One region of the Comamonas sp. 23 genome, then DNA from elsewhere that is predicted to be linked to it. Evidence: predicted binding sites of a transcription regulator. Region 1 holds the regulator's gene; each other region holds the start of a gene.

Region 1 (9,736 bases):
AGGCATTGGCTGGACACCGGGGTGTGATTATTTTCAAACGATTGGACGACTGATGACCCGTACCTTGCTCTTGAACTGTGGCCCCCATGGCCAGGCCAGCCATGGCTACCAACTGGCGGCCGATATGCTCGCCGAGTTGGGCCTGGCGCAGCAGCCGCTGCGCGAGCGCGACTTGGTGGCCACCCCGATACCGCCGATCAGCCGCGACTATGCGCTGGCGATCACCGCCAATGCGAGCGCGGATGCACCGGCGCTGGCCTGGTCCGAAACGCTGATCAAGGAGTTGGAAGACAGCGATCTGCTGATGATTCTGACCCCCATGCACAACTTTGCGGTGCCGGCCACGCTCAAGCTCTGGCTGGACCATGTGATCCGCATCCACCGCAGCTTTGCATCCACGCCTGAAGGGAAGATCGGCCTGATGAAAGACCGGCCCACCTTGGTGTTGGTGAGCTCGGGCGGCTTCCACACGGGCCCCCGGGCCCGGCAGGAAGATTTTCTGACGCCTTACTTGCGCTATGCGCTGGCCTCCATCGGCATCCGCAATGTGCATTTTGTATTGCTGCAAGGCCTGGTATTTGGCCCCGATGCCGTCGCCGCTGCGGTGGATAGCGCAAGAGATACCTTGCGGGAGCAGCTGGCGCCCTTCAAGCAGCAGGCGCTGGAGGTGGTCGCTGCTGCGCGCTGACAGCACGCGTAGCTGGTGCAAGTGGGCAGCAGGGAGCGATGGCTGACAGCGCGGGGTGCCCAGCGCATGGGCCTTGCACCACCAAGGCCTGGCCTGGACGGCAGGGAGGGGTGCTGCTGGACTGGGCAGGTCTGTACTGCCGTTGCACCTGTCTTGCATGTTGCCCAGACTATCTCAGCGTCGTTCTGGAAACCCTCCGGTAGGCTGTTGCCTGGCTGCTCACCCCTAGCCGGCCGCACCTAGCTGTGAAGGTTCAATAGGTTGTATCCGGTGTTCATCCGGGTTGGATTTGAGAGACTGGAAGTCGCCAAACACCCAACCCACTCAGGACAGCCAACCGGATGAACACTCATAAGCATGCCCGACTTACCTTTGCCCGGAGACTGGAGATGGTCAAACAGATGACCTTGCAAGGCCTGGATGCCTCTCAGGCCGGAGCCCTTCAAGGCGTCACCGCACAGACCGCTCGCAAGTGGCTGGGCCGCTACCTCTCGGGCGGCGAAGCAGCCCTGGCCGATGCTTCCTCCAGGCCCATTTGCTCTCCCAAAGCCATCTGCGAGTCCAAGGCCTTACTCATTGTTGAGCTACGCAAACGCCGCATGCTGCAGTCGCGCATTGCCAGCTACGCAGGCGTCTCGGCGTCCACCGTGAGCCGGGTATTGGCCCGTGCGGGCCTGTCTCGACTCAGCGATCTGCAGCCGTCCGAGCCCGTGGTTCGCTATGAGCACGATGCGCCTGGAGACATGCTGCACATCGATACCAAGAAGCTCGGGCGCATCGTTCGGCCCAGCCACCGCGTCACAGGCAATCGGCGCGATTCGGTCGATGGTGCGGGATGGGAGACACTGTTCGTGGCCATTGACGACCACGCACGCATTGCCTTTACCGCTATGCATCCGGACGAGAAAACGCCGCAAGCCGTCGCCTTTCTGCGCAACGCCGTGGCGTACTACGCGGGGCTTGGAGTGAGCATCAAACGCCTGCTGACCGACAACGGTGCGGCATTCCGCTCAAGGGAGTTCGCTGCGGCCTGCAACGCCTTGGGCGTGCAGCACAAGTTCACCAGGCCGTACCGGCCACAGACCAACGGCAAGGCCGAGCGATTCATCCAATCGGCGCTGCGCGAGTGGGCCTATGGTTGGACATACCAGAATTCAGCTGAGCGAACACAAGCCTTACATCGCTGGCAGCATTACTACAACTGGCACAGGCCTCACAGCGGCATTGGTCGAATTACCCCGATGGCCAGGCTCAAATCTGCAAACAACCTCTTGACAGTTCACACCTAGCCGGCCGCACCTAGCCGGCCGCACCTAGCGGCAATCGGGTCTGCCTGCGGCAAGATGCCGCGCCGGGGACGCTGAGCCCCATGCGCAAACCTTCGGCTAGTCTGGCCCTGTTTGCGGCGTTCAACGCATGCTGGGGGCCAGACTTGATCCCCGCCCTGGGCGGCGGCTTAGACCGCGTGCAGATGTTCCAGCCGCTCCAGGCGCTCGAGCTCGGCACAGATATCGGCCATGCTGCCCGACATGGCCCAGCGCATACCTTTTTGGCGGTGCAGGCTGGCCGGTTGGGCCCAGTACATCTTGATGGGCGCATCATTGGCGGCCTGGGCGCTGCAGCGCTGCACCGACAGGAAGGGGCGGGTGTGGGACTGCGCAGCTGCTGAGAGGCGACGGCGCGCAGCGGGTTTGCGCGGCAGGCGGATGCGGTCGATGGGGCGCTGCACTGGTGCACCATCGGCAGGCGAGTCAACGCGGGGCGTGTCCATGCAGGAGGTATCCGCGCCTGACGTATCCACGCTGGACTGAGCTACCGGGCCATCGAGCAAGCTCAGCTGCTGGGCGGCGCCGCGCTGTACAGCGGCAGAGGACGCGGTGGCAAAGCAGTGCACCTGGGCGGCCAGTTGGCCGTCATTGGCGGCGCCATGGCCGGGGCGGCGGCGGTTGCTGCGCACAATGGCACGCTGGATGGACTGGAACCAGGGCAGGCCGGCGACGAGGGAAAAAGGCGCAAGCGCGCGCAATGCATCTGCTACAAGCATAGGAGACTCCTTGGTATACGGGTAACAGCAGGATTGCGCAGGGCGAGCGCATCCCCCAGGGCTGTGGGCCAAGAGCCCACAACGCCCGCTACCTGGGGTTGCGCAGAAAAGGGAGGGCCGAGGGGGCCGCTAGGCCTAGTTCAGCATCGTGTTGCGGATCAGGCCCACGGCAATGCCTTCGATCTCAAAGGGCTCGCCGGGCTGCACGATGATGGGCAGGTAATCCGGGTTTTCGGCCAGCAGTTCAATGCCGTCCTTGGTGCGCTGGAGGCGCTTGACGGTGACATCATCGCCCAGGCGCGCCACGATGATCTGGCCGTTGCGGGCCTCGCGCGTGGCTTTGACGGCCAGCAGATCGCCATCGATGATGCCGACATCGCGCATCGACATGCCGCGCACCTTGAGCAGGTAATCGGGCTGCTGCTGGAACAGGCCGCCCTCCACGGTATAGGTTTGGTCGACATGCTCTTGCGCCAGGATGGGCGAGCCGGCCGAGACGCGGCCAATCAGCGGCAGGGCCAGCTGGGCGAGCTCTTGCACCACACGGCCCAGGCCGGCCGTGGCATTGGACACGCCTGCCAGCGGCGACGAAAAGCGCGTGCCACGTGCGGCGTTGATAGAGCGCACGGTATCGCTTTGCAGGCGAATCCCCCGGGAGGTGCCGCTGACCAGCTCGATCACGCCCTTGCGGGCCAGCGCCTTGAGATGGTCTTCTGCCGAATTGGCCGATTTGAAGCCCAGTTTGCTGGCAATCTCGGCGCGCGTTGGCGGGGCGCCGGTGCGCGAAATGGCGGTCTGGATCAGGTCCAGAATTTCTTGTTGGCGCGCGGTCAGTTTGGGATGGTCTCGCATAAGATCTCCGTGTGATCTGCGGTGCCGGGCAGAAGCAAAGCCACTGTGCATCCCAACACCTGTATATCAATCCAGTACCTGTATTTTTAACCAGTTTTTTGCAGGAGGCAAGCCTTGCAGCCAAAAATTTTGATCATCGGCACCGGCGGCACCATTGCCGGCATGGCTGATGACGCCGAGAAACCCGGCCAATACCGCGCGGCCCAGCTGTCCATCGCGGCCTTGCTGGCGGGCGTGAGCGGTATTGAGACAGCTGCGGCAGGCCCGCTGGATGCGGTGCAGATAGCGCAAATTGATAGCAAGGACATGAATGACGAGGTCTGGCATGCGCTGCTCAAGCGCTGCGATGCGGCCATGCACGATGAGACCGTGCGTGCTGTTGTTATCACCCACGGAACCGATACGCTCGAAGAGACTGCCTGGTTCCTGCATTGCGCTTTAGGGCGCCTGGCCAAGCCCGTGGTGCTGACCTGTGCCATGCGCCCGGCCAATGCCTTGATGCCCGATGGCCCGCAGAACCTGAAGGACGCCGTGGCCGCCGCTGCGGCGTTGGCTGCGGATGGCCAGCCGCTGCTGCGCGAGGTCGTGGCCGTGACGGGCGGCGGCGAGCTGCACAGCGCGCGCTGGCTGCAAAAGGTGCATCCGCACCGTTTGCTGGCCTTTTCATCGGGCGAGCAGGGGCCCCTGGGCTGGGTGGATGGCGTGACCGTGCGCCTGCGCCAGGGCTATGCCTCGCTGGCACCAGGCGCAGCGGATGGCTACACCGGCAGCCAGTGGCTGGCCGCCTTGCCTGCCCCCGCCAGCCAGCCCTGGCCCTGGGTGGAGATCGTGACCAGCCATGCCGGTATGCGCCCCGGGCTGGTGGACGCCCTGCAGGCCCAGGGCATCGACGGTCTGGTGGTGGCAACCACCGGCAATGGCACCGTGCATCAGGTGCTGCTGGAGGCCATGGCGCGCGCACGCCAGCAAGGTCTGCCGGTATGGCGCAGCAGCCGCTGCAGCGATGGTGTGATCAGCGATGCGGTACTGCCCGGGGTGGCCGATTTGGAAAAGGACTTGGCGGTGGCCTTGACGCCCTACAAATGCCGGGTCAGCTTGCAACTGGCGCTGGCGCAGGTCCAAGCCAAGGCCTAAAGCAGCCGCCACATGCCGGTCTGCTGATGGCATGAGCAGGCATTAAAAAAGCCACTGTCGCAAGACAGTGGCTGTGCGGATAAGTCTGTGCGACTTATCAGGCCTGCAGTGCGGCAATGGCGCGCTGCGTGATCTCTTCGACCGAGCCCATGCCACTGATGGCGCGGTACTTGGGGGCGGCGGCCGGGTCTTGTGCGGCCCAGCTGCCGTAGTAGTCCACCAAGGGGCGGGTCTGGTTGCTGTACACATCCAGGCGCTTCTTGACGGTTTCTTCCTTGTCGTCTTCGCGCTGCACCAGGGGCTCGCCGGTCACATCGTCGAGGCCTTCGGTCTTGGGCGGGTTGAACTTGACGTGGTAGGTACGGCCGGAAGCGGGGTGGCTGCGGCGGCCGCTCATGCGCTCGATGATGGCCTCAAACGGCACATCGATCTCCAGCACATAGTCGAGCTTGACACCGGCGGCCTTCATCGCGTCGGCCTGGGGGATGGTTCGGGGGAAGCCGTCAAACAGGAAGCCATTGGCGCAGTCGGCCTGGGCGATACGTTCCTTGACCAGATTGATGATCAGATCGTCACTGACCAGCTGGCCGGCGTCCATCACGGCCTTGGCTTGCAAGCCCAGCGGCGTGCCAGCCTTGACGGCAGCACGCAGCATGTCGCCGGTGGAAATCTGGGGAATACCGTATTTTTGGCAGATGAAGGCAGCTTGCGTACCTTTGCCGGCGCCGGGTGCTCCCAAAAGAATTAATTTCATGACGGTCCTTGGAGAATAAAAAACTTGCACGGCAAAAGCGGGCACTAAAGCCCGCTTTTACACAAAAAAACTGGGCTTGAGCATATCACGCATCAGGGGATTGTCAGCGAACTGGCACCAATACCGTGTCTCGGCTGCGCGAGACAGGCATGCTGCGCCTTTTAGCTTACGGTGCGCTTGCATCGGTGGCCGTCGCGGTGCAGGGCAGGCACGCGGGTTACATCACCGCGCCCAGCAGCTGGCGCACGCGCACCAGGTCTTCGGGCGTATCGACGCCCGAGCCAGGGATCTGCCGCGTCACATGCACGGCGATGCGGTGGCCATGCCAGATCGCGCGCAGCTGCTCGAGCATCTCGATTTGCTCGGTCGGGGCCTGGCTGAGCGTAGGGAAAGTATGCAAAAACTGGGCGCGGTAGCTGTAGATGCCCATATGGTGCAGCGGCGCAAAACCGGGCGTGCCGGTGGTGCCGGGGTTCTTCCACCAGGCCATATTCACAAAATCACGGCCCCAGGGGATGGGCGCGCGGCTAAAATAGCTGGCCAGGCCCTGTGCATCGAGCACCACCTTGACGACATTGGGGCTGAGCAGCGACTCCAGATCAGCAATCGGGTGCGCGACCGTGCCCATGCTGGCCTCGGGCCGGTCGCTGAGCAGCGCCGCGACCGCATCGATCAGCGCCGGCGCGATCAAGGGCTCGTCGCCTTGCACATTGACCACGATGTCATCGCCGCCCAATTGCAGCACATTGCAGGCCTCGGCCAGGCGGTCGCTGCCACTGGGGTGCTTGGGCGAGGTCATCACCGCTTGCACACCATGCTTTTTGCAGGCGTCGATGATGCGCTCGTCATCTGCAGCCACCACCACGCGCTGGGCGGCGCTCTCCTGCGCGCGCCTGGCCACGCGCACCACCATGGGCAGGCCGGCGATATCGACCAGGGGCTTGTTGGGCAGGCGCGAGGAGGCCATGCGCGAAGGAATCAAGACAGTAAACGGCGCGGGTGCGGATGCCATGGTGCTAAAGGAGAGGAGAGTGAAGCCAACTTAAATTGTAGCGAGGAGGGTGGCCGGCGAGGTGCGGCCGGCTAGGTGCGGCCGGCGAGGTGCGGCCGGCCAGGCGCTGCCAGCGAGGTGTAGCCGACTAGGTGCGGCCGGCCAGGTGCGCCCAGCTAGTCGCCGCCGACCAGGCCCGACAGCCACAAGCCACCTACCCAGGCAGTCGCCGCTGCTGCGGCGCCCGCGCTCAGGGTGCAGGCTTGACAGGCGTATTGGTCTCGTTGCTGCCAAACAGAATGGCCTCGATGGGGCGCAGTTTCTTGGCGTCGATCACCTCGCGCAGCTTGGGCAGGACGGCGACCAGGCCGTCGTAGCCCTGGGCTTTTTCCAGTTGCAGCTGCAGCCGAAAGCCTTTGAGCCCCAGGCCGCTGACCAATTGGCTGGCAGCGGCATAGGCCTTGATATAGCGCTCGCTGTGGTTGCTGATGGCAGCAGTTGCATTGCTGGCTGCGGTCTGCGCGGCAACTGGGGCGGCTGCAGCAGCGGGTGGCGGCGTGGTCGCAGGGTCGGTCAGGTTGTCAATGATGGCACTGGCGCTGGCGGGCAATTGGCCTGCGTCGCTGGGGCGCAAAAGCTCCAGCAGGCCTTGCTGCAGCAGCTGCTTGATGTCTTCGAGCACCTGCAGCTGTCCACCTGCCGAGGGCGCCAGCGCCATCACCTGTTCAATGCTTTTTTGCCCATCAAACATGATGAAGGCCGGTCGCATGCGGTGCGGCAACGAGGGATCCCGGGCGCGCAGCGCCTCCATGCCTTTGTCGGTTTTCTTGAGAATCAGGGTATGCATGGCAATGTGCTGAAAAAAATGGATGCAATCCACAAGGCCTGCCCGGAGGCGCTGTGCCTAAAATTTCAGCAAATTGTGTCTTTTTTTTACAAAACCGCTATTGGGGTTTGCCTGTGCGGACGGCCATGCCGGCCCCGGTGGGGCCGCAACTTCATCAAACCTTAATCTGCCGCAGCTAAAGCGTCGATTTCTTCGTCGCTGAGCGGGCGCGCTTCGCCTTCGAGCATGATGGGCATGCCATCGCGCACCGGGTAGGCCAGGCGCGCGCTGCGCGAGACCAGTTCCTGGCGCTCGCGGTCATAGCGCAGGGGGCCTTTGGTGACGGGGCAAACCAGCAGTTCGAGCAGTTTCGGGTCCATAGCAGCAATCAGTCTTTCTTAACAGGGGGCGATGCGGGCTGGTGCTGGCGCAGCAGTGCATCGGCATGCTGGCCAAAGGCCGGGTCGATGGCGACCTCCAGCGGCACAGCCAGTGCATGGGGGGCAATGCGCCAGAGCTTGTGCGCATCCTTTTCGGTGCACAGCAGCACGGGTGCATCGGGTGCACCTATTGTAGGTGCGCTGGTCGCGGCGATTCCGAGGCTTGCCAGCCAGGCCGGGTCGTCCAGCGGGGCATGGTCGGGCAGTGCATCGCTGCGGGCCAGCTGCAGGCCCTGGGCTTGCAGCATCGCAAAAAACTCCTGCGGATAGGCAATGGCGGCCAGCGCATGCACTGGCCGGCCGCGCAGATCGGCAAGCGCATGGTGGCGGCCATCCTGGCCAACGGCATAGCAGGCCAGGCTGCGCTGCAGCGGCCAGGCCGCTGCACCAGTGGCTGCCAGCTGCTGGGGCGCTGGGCCGGCGTAGAGCGCAATGTCCAGCCGCCTGGGCCAGGGCTCGCGCAGTGGCCCGGCCGGCAGTTGCCAGCCATTGCCAATGCCTTGGGCGTTGAAGACGGCAATCTCCACATCGCGGGCCAGTGCCAGGTGCTGCAGGCCATCGTCGCAGACCAGCACATCGACATCGGGGTGCGCCTGCAGGGCCGCCTGGGCGGCCGTGGCCCGCAGCGCAGCCACATACACCGGCACGCCACTGCGCTGGGCGATCAGCAAGGGCTCATCGCCCACCAGGCGCGGGTCGCTGCCGGGGGTGACGGCTATCGCGTTGGGATTTTTGCTGTTGTCGCGCCCATAGCCGCGCGAGATAACCGCTGGCCGCCAGCCCTGGGCCTGCAAGGCCTGCACCAGGTGCAGGGTCACAGGCGTCTTGCCCGCGCCCCCGGCGATCACATTGCCCACCACCACCACGGGCACCGGCGCGCAGTAGGCCTTGCACAGACCGGTGCGGTAGAGGGCGCGGCGCAGCGCGCCCAGCGCTGCATAGCACCAGGACAGCGGCAGCAGCGCGATGGCCAGCAGGCCTTTGCGCTGCCAGGCATCGGTGATGCGTGCCGAGCGGGGGCGCGTGGCACTGGGGGGCGCGGCAGGCGTGGATGGAGGGGGAGGCGGGACGGTCATGCAGGCTGCATGCTAGCACTGCCCAGGCGCAGTGCCTGGGGTTTAGCGTGCCGCCGTCTGGGTGGCAAAGGTGATCTGCTGCAGGCCAACGCGGCGGGCGGCTTCCATCACCGAGACCACGGACTGGTGCGGCGCCAGCGCATCGGCGCTGATGATGATCACGCTGTCCTTGCCAGCGGTGGCGGCATTGCGCAGTGCTTCGGCCATATCGGCCACGGTCTTGCCTTCCAGCGCGACCTTGCCCACGGCATAGCGCCCATCGGAAGCGACGGAGACGATGATCTCTTTGGGCCGGTCGCGCAATTGCTCGGCATTGGCGGTCGGCAAGGTCAGCTGCAGCTCGGTGAATTTGCTGTAGGTGGTCGAGAGCATCAGGAAGATGAGCACGACCAGCAGCACATCAATGAACGGGATCAGGTTGATCTCGGGCTCTGTCGTGGTGCGGGGGCGAAAGTTCATGCTGGCTCCTGCCCGGCGATCAGCTGCGGCGCAGCTTGTTCAGGTGGCGCAGAAACTGCTCGGCCGACAGCTCCAGGGTGAGCAGATAGCCATCGACCCGGCTGCGGAAGTAGCGCCAGAAAATGAGGGCCGGGATGGCCACCATCAGACCGAAAGCGGTGTTGTACAGCGCAATCGAGATACCGTGGGCCAGCATGCTGGGGTTGTTGCCGCCACCGCTTTGCGAGCCGAAGATCTCGATCATGCCGATCACCGTGCCCAAGAGGCCCAGCAACGGCGCGGCCGATGCGATGGTGGCGAGGGCGGTGAGGTACTTTTCGAGCTTTTGGGCTTCGCGGCGGCCGGTGCTCTCCAGCGTGGCGCGCAGGTCGGCCTCCGAGATGCGGGGCTCCAAGGTGATGGTGCGCAGTCCGCTGGCCAGCACCTCGCCCAGCGACGAGTTCTGGCCGAGCTGGTTCACCACTTCGGCGCT
Region 2 (9,736 bases), 680 kb from region 1:
GTGCGCGGCCCTTGACCACCGACAGCGCATATTCCAGATAGGCGCGCTGCGCGTAATTGCCCAGGTCCAGGCTGTCGCCGTCCTCGGGCACCGGGTTGGACAGCAGGTCCTGACCGTTCTCTTCACTCATAGGGGTTCAGCTTTCTTTGCTTGTGGCACGGCTGCGCGCGGCTGGCTTGGGTTCGATTGTTTATTCAGCGGCGTGGGCAGCAGGACATCAGATATCAATTTCGACCTCGTGGCCGTGCAGCTCCATCAGGTCGCGGCGGGCCGCAGCCTCGCCCTTGCCCATCAGCTGGGTCATGACCTCACGGGTTTGCAGCACATCGGTCTGGCTCAGACGCACCGGCAGCAGGCGGCGGGTGTCCGGGTTCAGCGTGGTTTCCCACAGCTGCTCGGCATTCATCTCGCCCAGGCCCTTGAAGCGGCTGACCTGGCATTTCTCGCGCGGCACACCATCCTTGGCGGCCTTGTCGAAGATGGCATGCATCTCGGCCTCGTCGAGCGCATAGACCTTGGCCGCAGGCTTTTTGCCCCGGGCAGGAATATCGACGCGAAACAGCGGCGGCCGCGCCACACAGACATGGCCCTTGTCGATGAGCTGCGGGAAATGCTTGAAGAACAGGGTCAGCAGCAGCACCTGGATGTGCGAGCCGTCCACGTCGGCATCGCTCAGGATGCAGATCTTGCCGTAGCGCAGACCGCTCAGGTCCACCTCGTCATCGGGGCCATGCGGGTCCACGCCAATGGCTACCGAGATATCGTGGATTTCGGTATTGGCAAACAGGCGGTCGCGGTCCACTTCCCAGGTGTTGAGTACCTTGCCGCGCAGCGGCAGGATGGCCTGGGTTTCCTTGTCGCGGCCCATCTTGGCGCTGCCTCCGGCCGAATCACCCTCGACCAGAAACACCTCGTTATAGGCCAGGTCGCGGCTTTCACAATCGGTCAGCTTGCCGGGCAACACGGCCACGCCGCTGCCCTTGCGCTTTTCCACCTTCTGGCCGGCGCGCTGGCGCGTCTGCGCCGCCTTGATCGCGATCTCGGCGAGCTTCTTGCCGTATTCGACGTTCTGGTTGAGCCACAGCTCCAGCGCTGGCCGCACCATGCCCGAGACCAGGCGTACGGCATCGCGCGAGTTCAGGCGCTCCTTGATCTGGCCCTGGAACTGGGGATCGAGCACCTTGGCCGAGAGCACATAGCTGGCACGGGCAAACACATCCTCGGGCATCAGCTTGACGCCCTTGGGCAGCAACGAGTGCAGCTCGATAAAGCTCTTCACGGCCTGGAACAGGCCATCACGCAGCCCGCTTTCATGCGTGCCGCCCGCCGTGGTCGGGATCAGGTTGACATAGCTCTCGCGCACCGGCTGCCCTTCATCGGTAAAGGCCACGCACCACGATGCCCCTTCGCCCTCGGCAAAATGGTCATCGCTGCGGCCGGCAAAACCCTCGCCCTCGAACACGGGGATGATCGGGTCGACCGGCAGGGTCTGCAGCAGGTAGTCCTTGAGGCCACCCTTGTACTGCCAGGTCTGCGTCTCGCGGCTCTTGTCCTGCGTCAGCTGCACGCTCACGCCGGGCATCAGCACGGCCTTGCTCCGCAGCAGGTGTACCAGCTCGCCCATCGGCAGGTGGCTGGATTCGAAATACTTGGCATCGGGCCAGACGCGCACCGTCGTGCCCTGCTTGCGGTCCCCGCTGACCATCGCGCGCACCTGCAGAGGCTCGACCACATCGCCACCGGCAAAGGCCATCGTGGCGACCGAGCCATCGCGGTGCACCGTCACCTCCATGCGGGTGGCCAAGGCGTTGGTCACCGAAACCCCCACGCCATGCAGACCGCCCGAGAAGCTGTAGGCGCCGCCCTGGCCCTTGTCGAACTTGCCGCCCGCGTGCAGGCGGGTGAACACCAGCTCCACCACCGGCGCATGCTCTTCGGGGTGCATGCCAAACGGAATGCCCCGGCCATCGTCCTCGACACTGATGGAGCCATCGGTGTGCAGATAGACGCGGATCTTCTTGCCAAAGCCGGCGAGGGCCTCGTCGGCCGCGTTGTCGATCACCTCCTGGATGATGTGCAGCGGATTGTCGGTACGGGTATACATGCCCGGGCGCTGCTTGACCGGCTCAAGCCCCTTGAGAACCCGTATCGAGCCCTCTGCGTATTCACTGGTAGACGTGTTTTTGCTTGCCATAACTTTCCATTCTAGCGGCTGCCATTGTAAATAGCTGTATAGATAAACAGGTGGAACTTGTTGACGATTCACGACGCTTGGCCGCAAAAGCCTGCAATGGGCTTGGACAGCCACCGGGCAATATGCGGGCGACAGCCGGTTTTTGGCGTTGGAGTAACAATTTCTAGAACGTGCTTACGATCTCCCCGCGCGTAGAGACCGCAATCACGTTCTTAAATAACGAGACACATCCCCTGACTATGCAAAACAACGCACAACGATTGTCCATGGCCCGCGTGCTGCTGTGTGGCGGCGCCGTAGTGACCCTGTCCATGGGCATCCGCCACGGTTTTGGCCTCTGGCTGCAGCCGATCACCCAGGAGATGGGCTGGACGCGTGAGTCCTTCGCCTTGGCGCTGGCGGTGCAAAACCTCAGCTGGGGCCTGATCGGCATCTTTACCGGCATGCTGGCCGACCGCTTTGGCGCCAGCAAGGTGCTGGTCTGCGGCGCGCTGCTGTACGCGCTGGGCCTGGCCGGCATGGCCTGGGCGCCCAATACGCTGATGTTTGCGCTCACCGCCGGCCTTTTGATCGGCATGGCGCAAACGGGCACCACCTATGCGGTGATCTATGGCGTCATCGGGCGCCAGTTGCCAGCCGAGAAACGCTCCTGGGCCATGGGGGTGGCCGCGGCCGCGGGCTCCTTTGGCCAGTTCTTCATGGTGCCGGTCGAGGGCCAGCTGATCGCCAGCCTGGGCTGGCAGAACGCGCTGCTGGTCTGCGCAATCCTGGTGCTCACCATCGTGCCGCTGGCCATTGCGCTGCGCGAGCCCAATTTCCACGCGCTCAAGCACAGTGCTGCCGGTGGCGCGCAGCAAACCATTGCCCAGGCTGTGGCAGAGGCCTTTCGCAACCCCAGCTTTTTGCTGCTGACCGCAGGCTACTTTGTCTGCGGCTTCCAGGTGATGTTCATCGGCGTGCACATGCCCAGCTACCTGAAGGACTTCGGCCTGCCGCCGCATGTGGCCAGCTATTCGCTGGCGCTGATCGGCCTCTTTAACATCTTTGGCACCTACCTGGCCGGGTCGCTCGGCCAGCGCATGGCCAAGCGCTACCTGCTCTCGGGCATTTATTTCATCCGCGCCATCGCCATCGTGGTTTTCCTGCTGGTGCCCTTGTCGCCCTGGTCGGTCTATGTCTTTGCCGCAGTGATGGGCTTTTTGTGGCTGTCCACCGTGCCGCTCACCAACGGCGCCATCGCGCAGATCTTTGGCGTGCAGCACCTGTCCATGCTCAGCGGATTTGTGTTCTTCAGCCACCAGATCGGCAGCTTCCTGGGCATCTGGTTGGGCGGCTACCTCTATGACCGCACCGGCAGCTATGATGTGGTTTGGTATGTGGCCATTGGCCTGGGCGTATTCGCCGGCCTGGTCAATCTGCCGGTCAAGGAAGAGCCCGTGCAGCGGCTGCCGCTGGCGGCCTGATAACCGAACTTTCATGCAACAGCCTGCACCACCCACCGCCCCCACTGCTGGCGCCGCGCCGCTGCGCGGCTGGCAGCGCGCCGCCATCTGGCTACTGGTGGCGGTGCTGCTGGCGCTGGTGTTCATGCTCTACGCGCAACCGGAATTCATGGTGCAGATGGCTGACCATGTCTGGGCCTGTTTCTAGCGCATGCCCCATAGCCCCGCCCCCTCGCCCTGGATCACCCGCTTTGCGCCACTGATACCTGCAGGCGCCCAGGTGCTGGACCTGGCCTGCGGCCAGGGCCGCCATGCCCGCTACCTGCAGGCCCAGGGCTTGCGGGTAACCGGCGTTGACCGCGATGGCGCGGCGCTGCAGTCGCTGCAGGCGGACACGGCGGGAGAATGGCTGCTGGCCGATGTCGAAAACGGGGCCTGGCCGCTGGAAGGCCGGGCGTTCGACGCGGTGGTCGTCACCCACTATCTGTGGCGCCCGCTATGGCCGCACATTCTGGCCAGTGTGGCGCCCGGCGGGCTGCTGCTGTACGAGACCTTTGCCCAAGGCAATGCCGCCTATGGCAAGCCTTCCCGGCCCGACTTCCTGCTGCAGCCCGGCGAGCTGCTGCAAGTCTGTGCCAGCTGGTCTGTCATCGCCTATGAGGCAGGGCTGCTGCGCAACCCGGACCGGGTGGTGCAGCGGATTGCGGCACGCCGCCCGCTGGACGGGGCGCCCATCCCGGCTGCGCTGCTGGCCTGAGCCCCGGCCCGCTTTGCATAACTTTGCGGCGCACGCAATGGCGCCCGCTCCTGCGCCAAGCCAATAGGCATGCGGTTTTCGCTTTGTCACACCTGCCACAAAGCTGGCCCAACTTCCTCCACATTTGGCTCCTATAGTTCAGTCATGGGCTCTGCGGAGAGGCGTAAACACACTCCAGTTTCTCTGTTTCACCCGCTTCTTTCTGTCCCACACCAGATCGCGGCCTGGCCGCAGAGCCTCTTTTTACAAAGGAATGCCATGAGTTCTCAACCACTTCGCCACCGTCTGCTGTGCAGCACCGCCGTGACTGCAGCCCTCTGGATCGCCACCGCCCAGGCTTACGCGGCCAGCCCCGCCAAGCCCGCGCCGTCCAAGCAAGCCATTGAGGCCTGCCAGGGCAAGAAGGCCGGCGAAGCCGTGCAACTGACACTGGACAACGGAAAAACAGCCAAAGCCACCTGCCGCATGGTCGGCAAGCAGCTGGTGGCGCAGCGCGGCGCCTCCATCGGGCCCTAAGGGCCGGTGATGACGTCCTGATCAAGCAACCCTTTTACACACCCACGCACTGTGTAAGAGAATAGCCGGGCAGGCATTGCGTCTGCCCGTTTTGCCGTTTGTGCCCACACCGCCATTGCCCCACCCGCCCTCTGTGACCACACCCCGACTTCAGCTGTTTCGCTTTACCCGTCTGCAAACGCGGGTGCTGCTGGCCATGGTGCTGCTGCTGCTGGGCCTGCTGCTGGGGTTTTTCGGCTTTTCGTACTGGAGCCTGCAGCGCGGTCTGGGCGGCTATGTGGCGCAGATCGAGCTGGGCCGGCTGGAGTACCTGGAGAGCCAGCTGCGGCGCGAGTATGCCAAGGATCCGCACTGGGTCTCGCTGACGTCGGAGCGCTGGAATGCGCTGACCCGCTTTGGCAGCCAGGCGGCCGTGCCCGTTTCGCCCCCGGCGGAGAGCGAGGCGCCGCGCCGCGCCACGATTGGCCCCATGCTGACCCAGCAATTGCGCCCCATTGAACGCCACCCCCTCTCCCAGCGTTTGGGCCTGCTCGACAACCAGGGCAAGCTGCTGGCCGGTGTGCCGCCCACACTAGGCAGCGCCAAAAACCCGCTGTTCGACAGCCAGCATATGCTGATCGGCACCTTGACGCTGAACCAGCCCGAAGACCTGAAAAACCAGATCGACAGTGCCTTTTTGAAGGAGCACCTGGTGTTCCTGGCCATCACCGGTCTGCTGGGCCTGCTGCTGGCCGGGGCCCTGTCCTGGTGGCTGAGCCGGCGCTGGATTCGCCCCATCGAGGCATTGAGCGAAGGCGCCAAGGCCTTTGCCAGCGGCCAGCTCGACTACCGCATTGCAGTCGCAGGCCACGACGAGCTGGTGGAGCTGGCCGACCGCTACAACCACATGGCCGAGCAGCTATCCCAGGCCCAGGCCCAGCAGCATGAATGGCTGACCCAGGTGGCCCATGAGCTGCGCACGCCGCTGGCCGCAGTGCGGGCCGAGATCGAGGCAGTGCAAGACGGCATCCGCAGCTTTGATTCGCAAACCGCTGCGCGCCTGCACCGCCAGATTCTGCGCTTGACCCAGCTGGTCAGCGACATGCGCGCCACCATTCCCACGGCCCTGGTCGTGCACGCGCCCGAGGCCGCCCCCGCGCTGCAGCTGACCGCCCACCTGCCCGCCACGGCCCGCCCGCTCGATATGCGGGCGCTGACCATCGAGGCCGTGGAAGCCGTGCAGATCCGCTTTGGCCAGGCCGGCATCGCACTGCCCACGGCGCAAGAGCTGCTGCATGCGCTGCCGCCCGCCTGGGTGCAGGGCAATGCCCAGCAGCTGCATCAGGTGCTGAGCAATATTCTGGAAAACAGCCTGCGCTACACCGATGCCCCCGGGCGGCTGAGCATCAGCGCCAGCTTGCACGGGCCCGCGCCCGAGTCGGGCCAGCGCTGGCTGGAGCTGCACCTCGATGACAGCAGCCCCTCCGTGCCGCCTGCAGAGCTGCCCCGCATTTTTGAACGCTTTTACCGCGTAGAGACTTCGCGCAGCCGCGCCAGCGGCGGCTCGGGCCTGGGGCTGGCGATTTGCAAAAGCATTGTGCAAGCCCATGGAGGACAATTGCAGGCCTCCATCTCGTCCTTGGGCGGGCTGCGCCTTACCTTGATCCTGCCCTTGATACACCCTGTTGCATGAACACTGCCAAACCCCGCATTTTGTACGCCGAAGACGAGGCCGATATTGCCTCGGTGGTCATCGACTACCTGCACCATGCCGGCTTCGAGGTCGAGCATTTTGCCGATGGCAGCCAGGCCATGGCGGCGCTGCGCGCACGCCCGCCGCAGCTGGCCATTCTTGACCTGATGCTGCCCGGCACCGATGGCCTGAGCATTCTGCGCGAATGCCGCGCCCGCCAGATCTGCCCCGTCATCTGCCTGACTGCCAAGGTCGAAGAAGTGGACCGCCTGGTGGGCCTGGAGATGGGCGCCGACGACTACATCTGCAAGCCATTTTCACCGCGCGAGCTGATTGCCCGCGTCAAGGTGATCTTGCGCCGCCATGCGCCGCCCGCCCCTGGTGCGCCAGCCAGCCTGGCCGCCAGCGACTGGCAGCTGGACGAGACCACCAGCCAGGCGAGCTGGCGCGGCCAGGACCTGGGCCTGACGCGGCGCGAGTTTGCATTGCTGCACATCCTGCAGCGCCACCCCGGCAAGATCTACCCGCGCAGCCAGCTGCTGGACCTGGCCTATGCCGATGCGCTGGAGGTGAGCGACCGCGCGATCGACAGCCATATCAAGAACCTGCGCAAGAAGCTGCGCACCGTCATGGGCGATGACGCGGACTGCATCCGCTCGATCTATGGCGTCGGCTTTGCCTTTGAAGGCTAAAGCCACGATTCAATCCCGCGTGCTGGGGCTCCAGAACGCCTGGCGCACGCCCGGCTTGGCCGCCAGCTGCTGCACCATCGCATCGAGCTCGTCGCCCTCCACCGATTGCGCGGCCAAGGTCGCTTCGATGACGACCTCGGCCTCGCCAAAGGGCTGGATGTCGATGTCGCCGGGCGGGTAGCCGCCGCGCTCGAGCACATCCTGCAGCATGGCCAGCGCCAGCCGCTGGTGCAGGCGCTCGGCCACGACAAACACGGCATTGGTCATTTCGGCGGAGGCCACATCCAGCGGCTTGCGGTTGATGGCGTTGACCAGCGGCCGCAGCAAGGTATTGGCCGCCAGCACCAGCACGGTGCCCAAGGCCGCCTGCACGATCAGATCGGCGCCTGCCGCAGCGCCCACTGCGGCCGATCCCCACAGTGTCGCAGCCGTGTTCAGACCGCGCACATTTCCCTCTTCGCGCATGATGACACCGGCGCCCAGAAAGCCGATGCCCGAGACCACATAGGCCATCACACGCACCGCGCCATCCGGCCCGGCAATGGTGTTGGCGCTGTCGACAAAGATGGCCGCCCCAACGGCGACCAGCACATTGGTGCGCAGCCCGGCCGTGCGTTGGCGGTACTGGCGCTCCAGGCCAATGACCGTGCCCAGCACAAAGGCCGTGACCAGGCTGATGGCCGTGTTGATCAGCGAATTGAGTTGTGTGTAGTTCAGCGCTTCGAGCATGGCGCCCTCCTCTGTAAATGATTATTTTTAACGCTGTTTATTGCCAGCCGTAGCGACGGATGTACCACTTTTTCATGACTTGCGTAAGACCCATATAGGCCAGCAACACGGCAACGAGGAACACAAAGTACAGGCCAGGCAGGGGCTCGAGCTTGAAATAAGGGGCCAGCGCACCCATGGGCAGGTAGATGCCGATGGCGACCACCACCAGGGTCATCAGGCCCACCGGCCAGGCAGCGCGGCTTTGGATAAACGGAATGCGCATGGTGCGGATCATGTGCACGATCAGCGACTGCGTGAGCAGTCCCACGACAAACCAGCCGGACTGGAACAGCGCCTGGCGCTCGGGCGTGTTGGCGCCAAACACCTTCCACATCACGACAAAGGTGGTGATATCGAAGATGGAGCTGATGGGGCCGAAGAACAGCATGAAGCGGCCCACATCGGCGGGGTTCCAGCGCTGGGGCTGGGTCAGCAGCTCGGGATCGACATGGTCAAACGGAATCGCCGATTGCGAGAAGTCATACACCAGGTTCTGCACCAGCAGCTGCATCGGCAGCATGGGCAGGAAGGGAATGAAGGCACTGGCAATCAACACCGAGAACACATTGCCAAAGTTCGAGCTCGCCGTCATCTTGATGTACTTGAGCATGTTGGCAAAGGTGCGCCGGCCTTCCTGCACGCCCTGGTCGAGCACCATCAGGCTCTTGTCCAGCAAGATGATGTCGGCCGCTTCCTTGGCCACATCGACGGCCGTGTCCACTGAGATGCCGATATCGGCGGTGCGCAGCGCAGCTGCATCGTTGATGCCATCGCCCATGAAGCCCACCACATGGCCATTGGCCTTGAGCATGCGCACAATGCGCTCCTTGTGCGCAGGGCTCAGCTTGGCAAAGATATGGGCTTCTTCGACCACCTGGGCCAGGCGCTGGTCGTCCATCTGCTCGATATCGCCGCCCAGCACGATGTGCTGCGCGTTGATGCCCACCTGCTCGCAGACCTTGGCGGTGACGGCGGCATTGTCGCCCGTCAGCACCTTGGTCTGCACACCATGCCGGGCCAGCGCCTGCAGCGCGGGCGCAGCGCTTTCCTTGGGTGGATCGATAAAGGCCAGAAAGCCGCACAACACCATGCCGGCCTCATCGGCCACGCCAAAGTTGCTCTGGCCCGCTTGCGTCTCGCGCGTGGCCACCGCCACCACGCGCAGCCCCAGGGCATTGAGCGCCTCGGCTGTTGCCACAATGCGCTTGCGCAGGCCCGCATCAAGGTCCAGCACGCCGCCTGCGGCCTGCACCATGCTGCTGACCTGCAGGATTTCCTCGACCGCACCCTTGGTGATGATCTTGCCGATGCCGGCACTGTCGCTCACCACCACCGACATGCGCCGGCGCACAAAGTCAAACGGCACTTCATCGACCTTGGCATAGGCATCGACCAGCGGGGCGCGCTCGGCATGGGCGAGCACGGCCACATCGAGCAAACTCTTGAGGCCCGTCTGGTAGTAGCTGTTCAAGTAGGCCATGTCCAGCACATAGTGCGAGACATCACCCCAGGCATCGAGGTGGCGCTCGACCGAGATGCGGTCCTCGGTCAGGGTGCCCGTCTTGTCGGTGCACAGCACATCCATCGCACCAAAGTTCTGGATGGCGTCCAGGTGCTTGACGATCACTTTCTTGCGCGACAGAAACACCGCGCCCTTGGCCAGGGTGGCGGTCACGATCATCGGCAGCATCT
Region 3 (9,736 bases), 1.3 Mb from region 1:
TTCGGCCTCGGTACGCACAGGGGCCAGCGCGAAATGCTCGCGCAGCACCTTGCGGCAGCCTTCATGCACCACGCGGGCGGCGGCGCCAATCTCGGCATCGGTGTAGGGCGCCACGTCTTCCTGGATAAAGTCGACAAAGCGGGCCTCGCGCTGGAGCAGACCCAGCAGCTGCAGCGCAGCGGTCTCGGTGGGCAGCTGCACGGTTTTTTCGACGACCTTCTCGACCAGCTTTTCCACCGGCACTTCGACCCGCTTCTCTACCGTCTTCTCAACGATTTTCTCGACCGGCACTTCGATGCGGACTTCAACGATCTTCTCGACCGGCACTTCAACGCGCACTTCCTGCGGAGGCACATCGGCCGCCAGGCGCTCACCGCCACGCACGCGCTGCACATCGGCGGCCAGGCGGCCATTGCCCAGAATGGCGAAGAAGCTGCCGATCGCAATGGCGATGCGGCTGAAAAAAGATGGGGGGGTGTTGTTCATGGAGGCACCAACAGACACCCGCCAGGACGCTGTGGCGCTGCGCGGCCAGGGCCGGGGCAGTTGCACCGCGCAGGCGGGTGGTTTTAAAAATGGGGTTTGCGGCAAGCACTGGGCCCGGCACCTACAGCCAGCGGCCAGCCCGCAAAACCGGGGATTTTACCGGCTGGCCCTATGCCCCCGTGCGATGCACCAGCAAGCCGGGAGCGCCGGCTTGGCGGTGGATGGACGCTCAACGCCGCTAACACGGCCCAGCAAACCGAAGGTTTGCGGTTGAGACTAGGCGTCCCCGACTAGGCGTCCCCGACTAGGCGTCCCCGACTAGGCGCCAAGCCGCAGACAGTACGTTAGTACGGCAAGGCTTGGCGCGGCCGGCGAGGCAACGACGTATCAAGGGTCGTGTTAGTGGCGCTTAGAACTGGTAGCTGACGTTGACGCCACTGGCCCAGTTGCGCCCCATCGCGCTTTCAAAATAGCGCTGGTTGCCGTCATTGACGATGACCGAGCCGATGTAGTTCTTGTCGAACACATTGTTGACGCGTGCAAAGGCGGCCAAGGTCCAGCGCGGGGCGATCTGTGCGCGGTAGCCCAGGCTGAGCGCGGTGGTGGCGTAACCCGGGGCGGCCTGGGTGTTGGCATCGTTGGCCTGCACATTGGAGCTGGCCTGCACACCCATGCCGACGGTCCAGGCCGGGGCAAAGTGCCAGTCAGCGCCCAGGTAGGCGTTGTGGCGTGCCAGGCCGGGCAGGCGCTGGCCGGCGGTGCCGCTGCCCGACTCCTCGCGAAAGCGCGCATCCAGCCAGGTGTAGGCGGCGCGCAGCTGCCAGTCACGCATCAGATCCAGCTGGGCCGACAGCTCCAGCCCCTGGCGCCGGGTCTTGCCGGCATTGCGGTAGGTGGTGCGGCCACCAGCGCTCTGGTCGGTCACGATCTCGTCACTGCTGTGCGACTGGAACAGCGCCGCACTCCAGAGCCCGCGCAGCGCATCGCCACGCAGCTGCTGGCGGTAGCCCAGCTCCCACTGCGTGCTGCTGGTGGGCCGCAGATCGGTGTTCAGGCCCGAGCCGCTGTTGCGGTAAGACATCTCGGTGATGCTCGGCGTCTCAAACCCGCGCCCCACGCTGGCGTAGATGGTCTGCTGCGGGCTGAGCTGGTAGGAGAGCGAGGCAACAGGCAGCAGCTTGCTGTGGCGGCTGCTGCCACTGTCGTCGCCATTGCCGGGGGTGATGTAGTAGTCGTCCGAGCTGAAGCGCACGCGGCTATAGCGCAGGCCGGTGTCCAGGCTCCAGCGCGGGGCCAGCTGCCAGCGCGCCTGCACAAAGGGGTCAGTGCTGCTGACCTTGTTTTTCTCATCGCGGCGCAGCTGGCCGCGCAGGCCATAGGTGTCGCCGATAAAGTTCTCGTAGCCCTGGCGGTTTTCGGTCATCTGCTGCAGATCCAGCCCCGCGCTCAGCTGCAGCGGCACGATGGTGTCGAACTCGCCCACCCAGACCAGGCGGGCGCCCGCATAGTCGCGCGCCATGTCGATCACGCCGCCGGCGTGGCCCGACGCCAGCTGCGGCGCCTTGGGGATGGACTGGTACTGCAGCATGCTACGGTGGCCGTAGTAGGCCGACAGGCTCAGGCTTTGGCGGGCGTTGATGCGCAGGTCATAGGTGGCGCCCAGCTGCTGCTGCTCCAGCGATTTGCGCGTGTTGTACTGCTCGGCCACGCTGCTGGCTTGGCGCGGATTGGCCTGCCACTGCGCCATGGTCAGGCCCTGCGGGTCTTGCGCATCGCCCCGGGTGTGGTTGGCCACCAGGGTCAGCTTGTCGTCATGCGCCAGCGGAATCACCAGCTTGGCATTGAGCAGGTTGCGGTCGGCCTCGCTGTGCTCGCGGTAGCCATCGGTCATGAAGCGGCTGGTGCTCAGCACATAGCCCATGCCGCCTTCCGTCTGGCCGCTGGCCTTCAGGCTGTAGCGCTGCTGGCCATCGCTGCCCACGCTCACGCCGGTCTCCAGCTTCAGCGGGCCTTGCGGGTCTTCGGTGTAAAAGCTCAGCACGCCCCCCGAGGCATTGCCGTACAGCGCCGAATACGGGCCGCGCAGCACCTCCACCCGCTCCAGACTGGAGATATCGACATTCGAGGTCTGGCCCTGGCCATCGGGCATGGTCGCGGGGATGCCGTCGACATACAGGCGCACGCCGCGCACACCAAAGGTGGAGCGCGCGCCATAGCCGCGCACGCTTAGCTGCAAGTCCTGGGCGTAGTTGTTACGGTTGTTCAGCGTCAGGCCCGGCACGCTGCCCAGCGCTTCGGACAGGTTGACCTGCATCTGCCGATCCTGCAGCTCGCTGCCCTCCACCACATTGGCCGATGCCGGCAGTTGCAGCAGATCGGCCGTGCCAACGGCCGAGCGCACCGACACGGTCGGCAAGGTGGCTTCGGCAGCGGGGGTTTCAGCGGTGGAGGGGGTTGCTGGTGCGGTCTGCGCGGCGGCGGACAGGGCGCACAGCAGCGCAGCGGCCCCGGCCACAGGGCGCAGGGGCGAGAGAGAAAAGGCTTGGATCGGCATAGAGGCCGCTATTTTCTTACAGCGTTTGATGCTATGGGAAATTTGGTACATAAACCCCTGCTCTCCTCTGAGAAACCCCAATCTACCACCGTTGCGGCTGCCACCAGCTAGGCAGCAGCGCGCGCACCTGGGCGCGGTGAAAGCGGTCGTCGATCAGCACCACCACGCCCCGGTCATCCTCACTGCGAATCACCCGCCCAGCCGCCTGCACCACCTTGCGCAGCCCCGGGTAGAGGTAGGTGTAGTCATAGGCCTTGGCAGCGCCAAAGCGCTGGGCCATGGCCTGCTGCATATGCGTGTTGATGGGGTTGACCTGGGGCAGGCCCAGGGTGGCAATAAAGGCGCCTATCAGCCGGTTGCCCGGCAAGTCCACCCCTTCTGAAAACGCCCCGCCCAGCACGGCCAGGCCAATGCCCTGCCCGGCCTCGTCAAAGCGCGCCAAAAAGGCGGCGCGCCCGGCATCATCCATGGCCGAGGTCTGGCAGAACAGCGGCAGCTGCGGCTGCAGGCGCTGCATGCATTTGGCCGCGCGCTGCAAATAATCAAAGCTGCTGAAAAAGCAGAGGTAGTTGCCCGGCTGGCGGGCAAACTGCGCTGCCACCACTTCGGCAATCGGCACCAGCGACTGCGCCCGGTCCTGGTAGCGGGTGGAGATATGCCCCGCAATCTGCACCTGCAGCTGCGCGGCCTGGAAGGGCGACGGCACATCGACCCACTGCGTGGTGGGCGGCAGGCCCAGCAGATCCTGGTAGAAGGCCTGCGGCCCCAGGGTGCCGGAGAACAGCACCGTGGCGCAGGCGGCGCTATGGCGCGCGGCCAGGTGCGGCGCGGGCACCACATTGCGGATGCAGAGCGTGGACATCGGCCCCCGGCGGCCGGCAGATGCACCGCCCAAAGCACTGCCCCATAGGCTGATATCAAACAGCGCATGCGGCCCCAGCTGCTCGGCCAGGTTCAGCCAAGAGAGTGCCTCCAGGTAAAAGCCCAGCACCGCGTCGCCCGGCAGCATGGGGCTGTCGCCCTGGGCCTGGGCAATGGCGGCCACGGCGCGCTGCACGGCGCCCAGCAGGCCGGGTGGCAGCTCGGCATAGACCTGGTAGTCCTGGCCGCCCTCTTGCTGGGCCTTGTTCAGGGCCGTCCATTGCCGGTTCAAGGCATCCAGCGATTTCTTGACCGGGCCGGTTGCCGCCTTGCGCGCTGCTGCCAGGGTGTGCTGCGGCAGCTCGGCCGTGTACATGCGGCGGGCGCGTTCGAGCAGGTTGTGGGCCTCGTCCACCAGCACGCCCACCTTCCACTGGTGGGCCTGGGTCAGCGCGTACAGCATCGCGGCGCTGTCGTAAAAGTAGTGGTAGTCGCCAACGACCACATCGCTCCAGCGCGCCAGCTCCTGGGTCAGGTAATAGGGGCAGACCTGGTGCTGCAGCGCCAGCGTACGTACCCTGTCGGGCGTCAGCATCGGCTCCTGCGCCAGGGCCTGGGCGCGGGCAGCGGGCAGGCGGTCGTAAAAGCCCTGGGCCAGCGGGCAGGATTCGCCATGGCAGGCCTTGTCCGGGTGCTCGCAGCTTTTGTCGCGCGCCTGCAGATCCACCACGCGCAGCGGCACCGCGCCCGTCTGGCCCTGCAGCGCCGTCTGCAACAGGCCCAGCGCATGCAAGGCCAGCCGATGGCCGGTGGTCTTGGCGGTCAGAAAAAACAGCTTGTCCAAGCCTTGCTCTGCACTGGCCTTGAGCATGGGGAAGATGGTGGCCACGGTCTTGCCAATGCCGGTGGGCGCCTGCGCCATCAAACAGCTGCCGCCGCCCGCCTGCAAACCCGCCTTGGCCGTGCGGTACACCGCCACCGACAGCGCCCGCTGCCCGGTACGGAACTGCGCAAACGGAAAGCGCAGCGCCGTGAGCGCCGCATCCCGCGCGCTGCGGTGCGCGGCCTCGCTGCGCGCCCAATCCAAAAACAAGCGGCATTGCTGCTCAAAAAACGCCTGCAGCTCGGCGGCGCTGAAGGGCTCGGCCAGCACCGTCTCTTGCTGCGTGCCCACGTTGAAATAGACCAGCGCCACCTTCAAGCGGGGCAGGCCCCGCTCCAGGCACAGCAGATGGCCGTAGACCTTGGCCTGCGCCCAGTGCAGGGCGCGGTGGTTGTCGCGCACGCTGTCGATCTGGCCCCGGTAGGTCTTGATTTCTTCGAGCTGACCCAGGGCCGGGTCAAAGCCATCGGCGCGGCCGCGTACCTGCAGGTCTTCAAAGCTGCCCGCCAGGCGCAGCTCCGCCTCATAGCCCGCGCCCCGGCGGGCACGCACCAGGCCATGGCCTTCGATGCCTTCCAGCGCCGATGGCGCTGGCGTAAAGCGCAAATCCAGATCGCCCGCGCGGGCGGTGAACTCGCACAAGGCGCGCACCGCCACGGTGTAGCTCATGCGCCCGCCTCGCGCCACTGCACATGGCAGACGCCCACGGGGATGCCATGGGCGGCGCAGTATTCCAGCCAGCGGATCTGGTTGTCCTGCAGCTTGTCGCCTGGGCCCTTGACCTCCACCAGCTGGTAGCGCCCTTCCTGCGGCCAAAAGCGCACCAGATCCGGAAAGCCCGTGCGGTTGGCCTGCAGGTTGCCAAGCAGGCGCTGGAACAGAAGTTGGAGGTGGGCCGCCGGTATGCAGGCCAGCGCATGGTCCAGCAGCGCCTGCGTCAACGTGCCCCAAAACACAAAGGGCGATTGCAGGCCAGCCTTGTCGGCAAAGCGCTGGCGGATTACCTCGGCGTAGCTACCGTCGTCCAAGGTCGCCAGACAAGCCTCAAACAGCGCCGCACGCCGCGCAACAAAATCGGGCGCATAGACATCGGCCGGCCCCGCCTGGAACGGATGAAAAAACGCCCCCGGCAAAGGCGCAAAAATCGCCGGCCAGCACAGCAGACCAAACAGCGAGTTGACCAGCGCGTTCTCGACATAAAACACCGGTGCGTCCTCGCGGTGCCAGTGGTCGCGCAAGGCGTACTCCACCGGCATCAGGCGCAGGCCTTCGGTGGCATCGGCGGTGTTCATCGCGTCGCCAGCGCGCAAGGCGGCCTCCAACGCGGCCGCATCGCTCAGCGCATCCATCGCCGCCAGATCGGGCGCCATGCGTGGCATGCGCAGCACGCGCTCCAGCGCCACATCCTCGCGCAGCTGCGCCACCTCGGGTTTGAGCGCGCGGCGGCTGGCGCTGCGCTGGCCCAGGTGGCGGCGCAGGCGTGGCAGCATGCGGGCCAGGCGCTGGCTTTCTTCATCGCTTTCGGGCTGCTGCGCGGCTGCGCTGGCGAGGGCCAGAGCCTCGTCAAAACGCTCCATGCGTTCGAGCACGCGCATGCGGCGGTGGCGTGCGCCCGGATAGCGGCTGGCGGCATAGGCCTGCTCGGCCAGCGCCCAGCTTTGGCTGCGCTCGCAGGCCTGGCCCAGGCGCAGCAGCACCTTGGCGTGGCGCTGCTGCAGCCAGGGGTTGGCGCTGCGCCAGGCGGCCAGCGCGTCCATCAAGGCCTGGCGGTCTTCGTCCTCATCCACCGCCTGGCGCCACTGCTGCAGCTGGCGGTAGCCCTGCACATCGGCACGGGTCTGGAAGGCGCGCGACTGCGCATCAAAGGCCACCGTCTCGTATTTGAAGATGCCCAGGTCGGCCAGCACAAACTCCGACCAGTCCTGGTGCAGATTGCCAAAGAACATCAGCCGCAAGCCTTCGGCCAGCTCGCCGACCGTCACGCGCCAGGCGGCATGCTCGGCCTGGGGGTGCCAGCTTCGGTAGGGCTGCAGCTGCTCTTGGGCTTCTTGCTCGGTGCTTGGATCAGACTGCTGAGCCCATTGCGCAAGCTGGGCCAGCATGTCTGCCTTGCGCAGCGAGCGTGCCAATCCGGCGTTGGCAAAGATCTGCAGCAGCTCGGGCTTGGTGTGCAGCGCAAACAGCTCGGCCAGCGCCATGTCGGCATCGGCATCGATCCAGCCCAGTGCCAGCAGGGGCTGTGCGGCAGCATGCACATCGGGGATTTCGTCGTAGACCAGCTTGTCCGCGCGGAACCAGGGCCCGCGCCGCATCAGCATGCGCACCATCAGCGCCTGCGACGGCATGGGGGCCTGCGCAAAGTCCGCCAAAAACTGCTGCTCCTGCGCATCGAGCACATCGCCATAGCGTTGCCCCAGCCACTGCAGCGCGCGCTCGAAGTTGTGCAGGTAGTAGTAGCGGTGGGGGGCCAGCATGGGGGGTCGGATGCGGTGAAGGTGAGTGATAGCTTATCTGTATTTTTATACAGCTATTTTAACTTTGCCGCCATGTCCCCTTCTGGCCCTCAGGCTCGCGCAGCCGATAGCACTATTCCACTGCTTGCAGGCAGGCTATATACAAATGAGTTTGCGAATAGAAACGATTCTCATTTATTATGTTTTTATTTGACGCTGCCTTGATGCCGAGCAAAGTGTTTTCCGTTTATCCCGTGGAGGCGAGCCAACCGTGCCAAACCCAGACAGTGACATCCATCCGTTGGTGCAGGAGCACGGTGTGATGCTGCGCCACTATGCTGCACTGCAAGCGCGCTGCACGGCCCAGGTCGATGCACTGCGCGCGGAAGTCGAGGCGCTGCGCGCCCAAGTCACCCAGCTGCGGGCCCAGGTCATCATGCGCGACAGCGCCCTCATCTGGGAGCGCGAGGACCGCCTGGTGCACCTGTCGGCCATCGCCAACCGCGCGGCCGTCACGGCCGTGCGCCGCTGTGTGGACCCGGCCGCGACGATGGAAGTGGCCGCCGTGCCCCCGCCCCCACCCGATGCCTATCTGCAAGAGCTGGGCCAGCATGCCACCAACCTGGTGATCTGCCAGACCGGCTGCATCAGCCACGGGGGTTACTGGCGCGAGCATGACCAATGCAAGCGCCTGGGCAGCACCTGCCTGCTCGAAGACCCCCAGGCCTTTGTCCCCACAGAAACCGCCAAGGCCTCGCACGCCTGGGTGATGACGGCGGCCAGCGTGCCCGCCAAGGAGCTGCCATGAGCTCGCGTTTTCCGTCCTCCGTATCGGGCCCGCTGCTGCTGCGCGAATGGGAGCGCCTGACCCAGACCGGCGTGGAAGCCAGCCGCGACAACCGCCCCGAGCAAGCGCTGGCCTGGCATGAGCATGCACTGCGCGTGGCGCACCAGCTGTTCCACGATGCGCCGGCCGGCGTCTGCGCCGATGACCGCCTGGCCGCCTTTGTGGTGGCGCACCTGAACCTGGCCGACTGCTTCAACACCTTGAGCCAGCCGATATCGGCCGGCGAGTGCATCAACTGCGCCCACCACCAGCTGCTGGCCTTGACGCGCGACGACCATGCCAGCGCCGATCTGCGATCGGCCGCCTGCAAGCACCTGCACCACACCTTTGCCGCCTTGACCGAGCACCACAACCGCTGCGCCGCCCGCGAGCGCGAGGATGCGATGGAGCGGCAGGCCCACAGCGTTCCCATGCCTTCGGGCAACCCGCCGCCGGGCACGCTGCTGCACTGACAGCCGCCGCACCGGCATTAACCCACTGTTCTCCACTCAACAACTGACACACGATATGTCCTATACCCTGCCCAAGCTGGCCTATGCCTACGATGCCCTGGAGCCCAATATTGACGCCCAGACGATGGAGATCCATTACAGCAAGCACCACCAGACCTATGTGAACAACCTCAATGCGGCGGTTGAAGGCACGGAGTTCGCCAACCTGCCCGTCGAAGCGCTGGTGGCCCAGGTGGAATCGCTGCCCGAGAAGCTGCGCCTGCCCGTGCGCAACAACGGCGGCGGCCACGCCAACCACAGCCTGTTCTGGGAAGTGATGTCGCCCAGCGGCGGGGGCCTGCCCCAAGGCGATGTGGCCCAGGCCATCGATGCCGACCTGGGTGGTTTTGACGCGTTCAAGGATGCCTTCACCAAGGCGGCACTGAGCCGTTTTGGCAGCGGCTGGGCCTGGCTGACCGTGACCCCTGCAGGCAAGCTGGCGGTGGAAAGCAGCGCCAACCAGGACTCGCCCCTGATGAAGGGCATTGGCTCGGGCAACACCCCCATCCTGGGCCTGGATGTGTGGGAGCACGCTTACTACCTGAAGTACCAAAACCGCCGCCCTGAATACATTGCCGCTTTCTACAATGTGGTGGACTGGGGCGTCGTTGCCCGCAAGTACGCCGCTGCACTGGGCAAGTAAGTCACTCCCTTCTTCGAGCACGCGAGCACGCACATGACCCCAGGCAACCAACCAATGGAAATGGACAACCAGCCCGATCCGCGCGATGACGCATCGCGCAGCACCGCCAGCCCTGCGCCAAAACCGGCGCTCAAGCTGCAAACCCGCATCGGTCTGTTGATCTGTGCCCTGGGGGTATTTGCGCTGGCCGCACTGATCTGGGATGGCTTGAAAAACCAGCCCTCGGTGCGCAACGCATTGCTGGGCGGCTGCATGGCCGCGCTGGCCACTGCCTTGGGCACCTTGCCCGTGCTGCTGGCCCAGCGCCCGTCGGAGCGCACACGGGATACCTTGTTTGGCTTTGGCGCCGGCGTGATGCTGGCCGCCTGCGCGTTCTCGCTGGTCATCCCCGCACTGGATGCCGCACGCGCCTCGAATATCTTTGGCGGCAGCGCCTGGGCTGCTGGCGGCGTCGTCGGCACCTCCATCCTGCTGGGCGGCATGGCCCTCTTGGTGATGGACCGCCTGCTGCCCCACGA

Evidence for each region. The regulator LexA, encoded in region 1, represses DNA repair genes until DNA is damaged. The targets are predictions, from matches to a motif close to ACTGTATNNNNATACAGT.
Region 2: a site for LexA is predicted at 2,228-2,245, ahead of ACPEE1_RS17165 (DNA topoisomerase IV subunit B). Genes of this name have one in related genera too.
Region 3: a site for LexA is predicted at 7,295-7,312, ahead of ACPEE1_RS19735 (VRR-NUC domain-containing protein). Genes of this name have one in related genera too.

What each region holds. Positions count from the first base shown of each region.
Region 1 is NZ_CP187127.1:3,098,433-3,108,168, reverse strand. Features, by position in the region: gene ACPEE1_RS14045 (FMN-dependent NADH-azoreductase) at 53-688, shown strand; gene ACPEE1_RS14040 (IS481 family transposase) at 1,030-1,977, shown strand; gene ACPEE1_RS14035 (hypothetical protein) at 2,145-2,732, opposite strand; gene lexA (transcriptional repressor LexA) at 2,868-3,584, opposite strand; gene ACPEE1_RS14025 (asparaginase) at 3,699-4,718, shown strand; gene adk (adenylate kinase) at 4,816-5,472, opposite strand; gene kdsB (3-deoxy-manno-octulosonate cytidylyltransferase) at 5,690-6,484, opposite strand; gene ACPEE1_RS14010 (hypothetical protein) at 6,714-7,310, opposite strand; gene ACPEE1_RS14005 (Trm112 family protein) at 7,472-7,669, opposite strand; gene lpxK (tetraacyldisaccharide 4'-kinase) at 7,678-8,805, opposite strand; gene ACPEE1_RS13995 (ExbD/TolR family protein) at 8,848-9,264, opposite strand; gene ACPEE1_RS13990 (MotA/TolQ/ExbB proton channel family protein) at 9,284-9,736, opposite strand, start outside.
Region 2 is NZ_CP187127.1:3,782,782-3,792,517, forward strand. Features, by position in the region: gene parC (DNA topoisomerase IV subunit A) at 1-130, opposite strand, end outside; gene ACPEE1_RS17165 (DNA topoisomerase IV subunit B) at 218-2,194, opposite strand; gene ACPEE1_RS17170 (MFS transporter) at 2,434-3,657, shown strand; gene ACPEE1_RS17175 (hypothetical protein) at 3,671-3,844, shown strand; gene ACPEE1_RS17180 (class I SAM-dependent methyltransferase) at 3,848-4,393, shown strand; gene ACPEE1_RS17185 (hypothetical protein) at 4,652-4,909, shown strand; gene ACPEE1_RS17190 (ATP-binding protein) at 5,043-6,581, shown strand; gene ACPEE1_RS17195 (response regulator) at 6,578-7,273, shown strand; gene ACPEE1_RS17200 (MgtC/SapB family protein) at 7,283-8,002, opposite strand; gene mgtA (magnesium-translocating P-type ATPase) at 8,040-9,736, opposite strand, start outside.
Region 3 is NZ_CP187127.1:4,374,690-4,384,425, forward strand. Features, by position in the region: gene ACPEE1_RS19720 (DUF2760 domain-containing protein) at 1-486, opposite strand, end outside; gene ACPEE1_RS19725 (TonB-dependent receptor family protein) at 896-3,040, opposite strand; gene ACPEE1_RS19730 (helicase C-terminal domain-containing protein) at 3,123-5,453, opposite strand; gene ACPEE1_RS19735 (VRR-NUC domain-containing protein) at 5,450-7,258, opposite strand; gene ACPEE1_RS19740 (hypothetical protein) at 7,560-8,045, shown strand; gene ACPEE1_RS19745 (hypothetical protein) at 8,042-8,536, shown strand; gene ACPEE1_RS19750 (superoxide dismutase) at 8,592-9,218, shown strand; gene ACPEE1_RS19755 (ZIP family metal transporter) at 9,279-9,736, shown strand, end outside.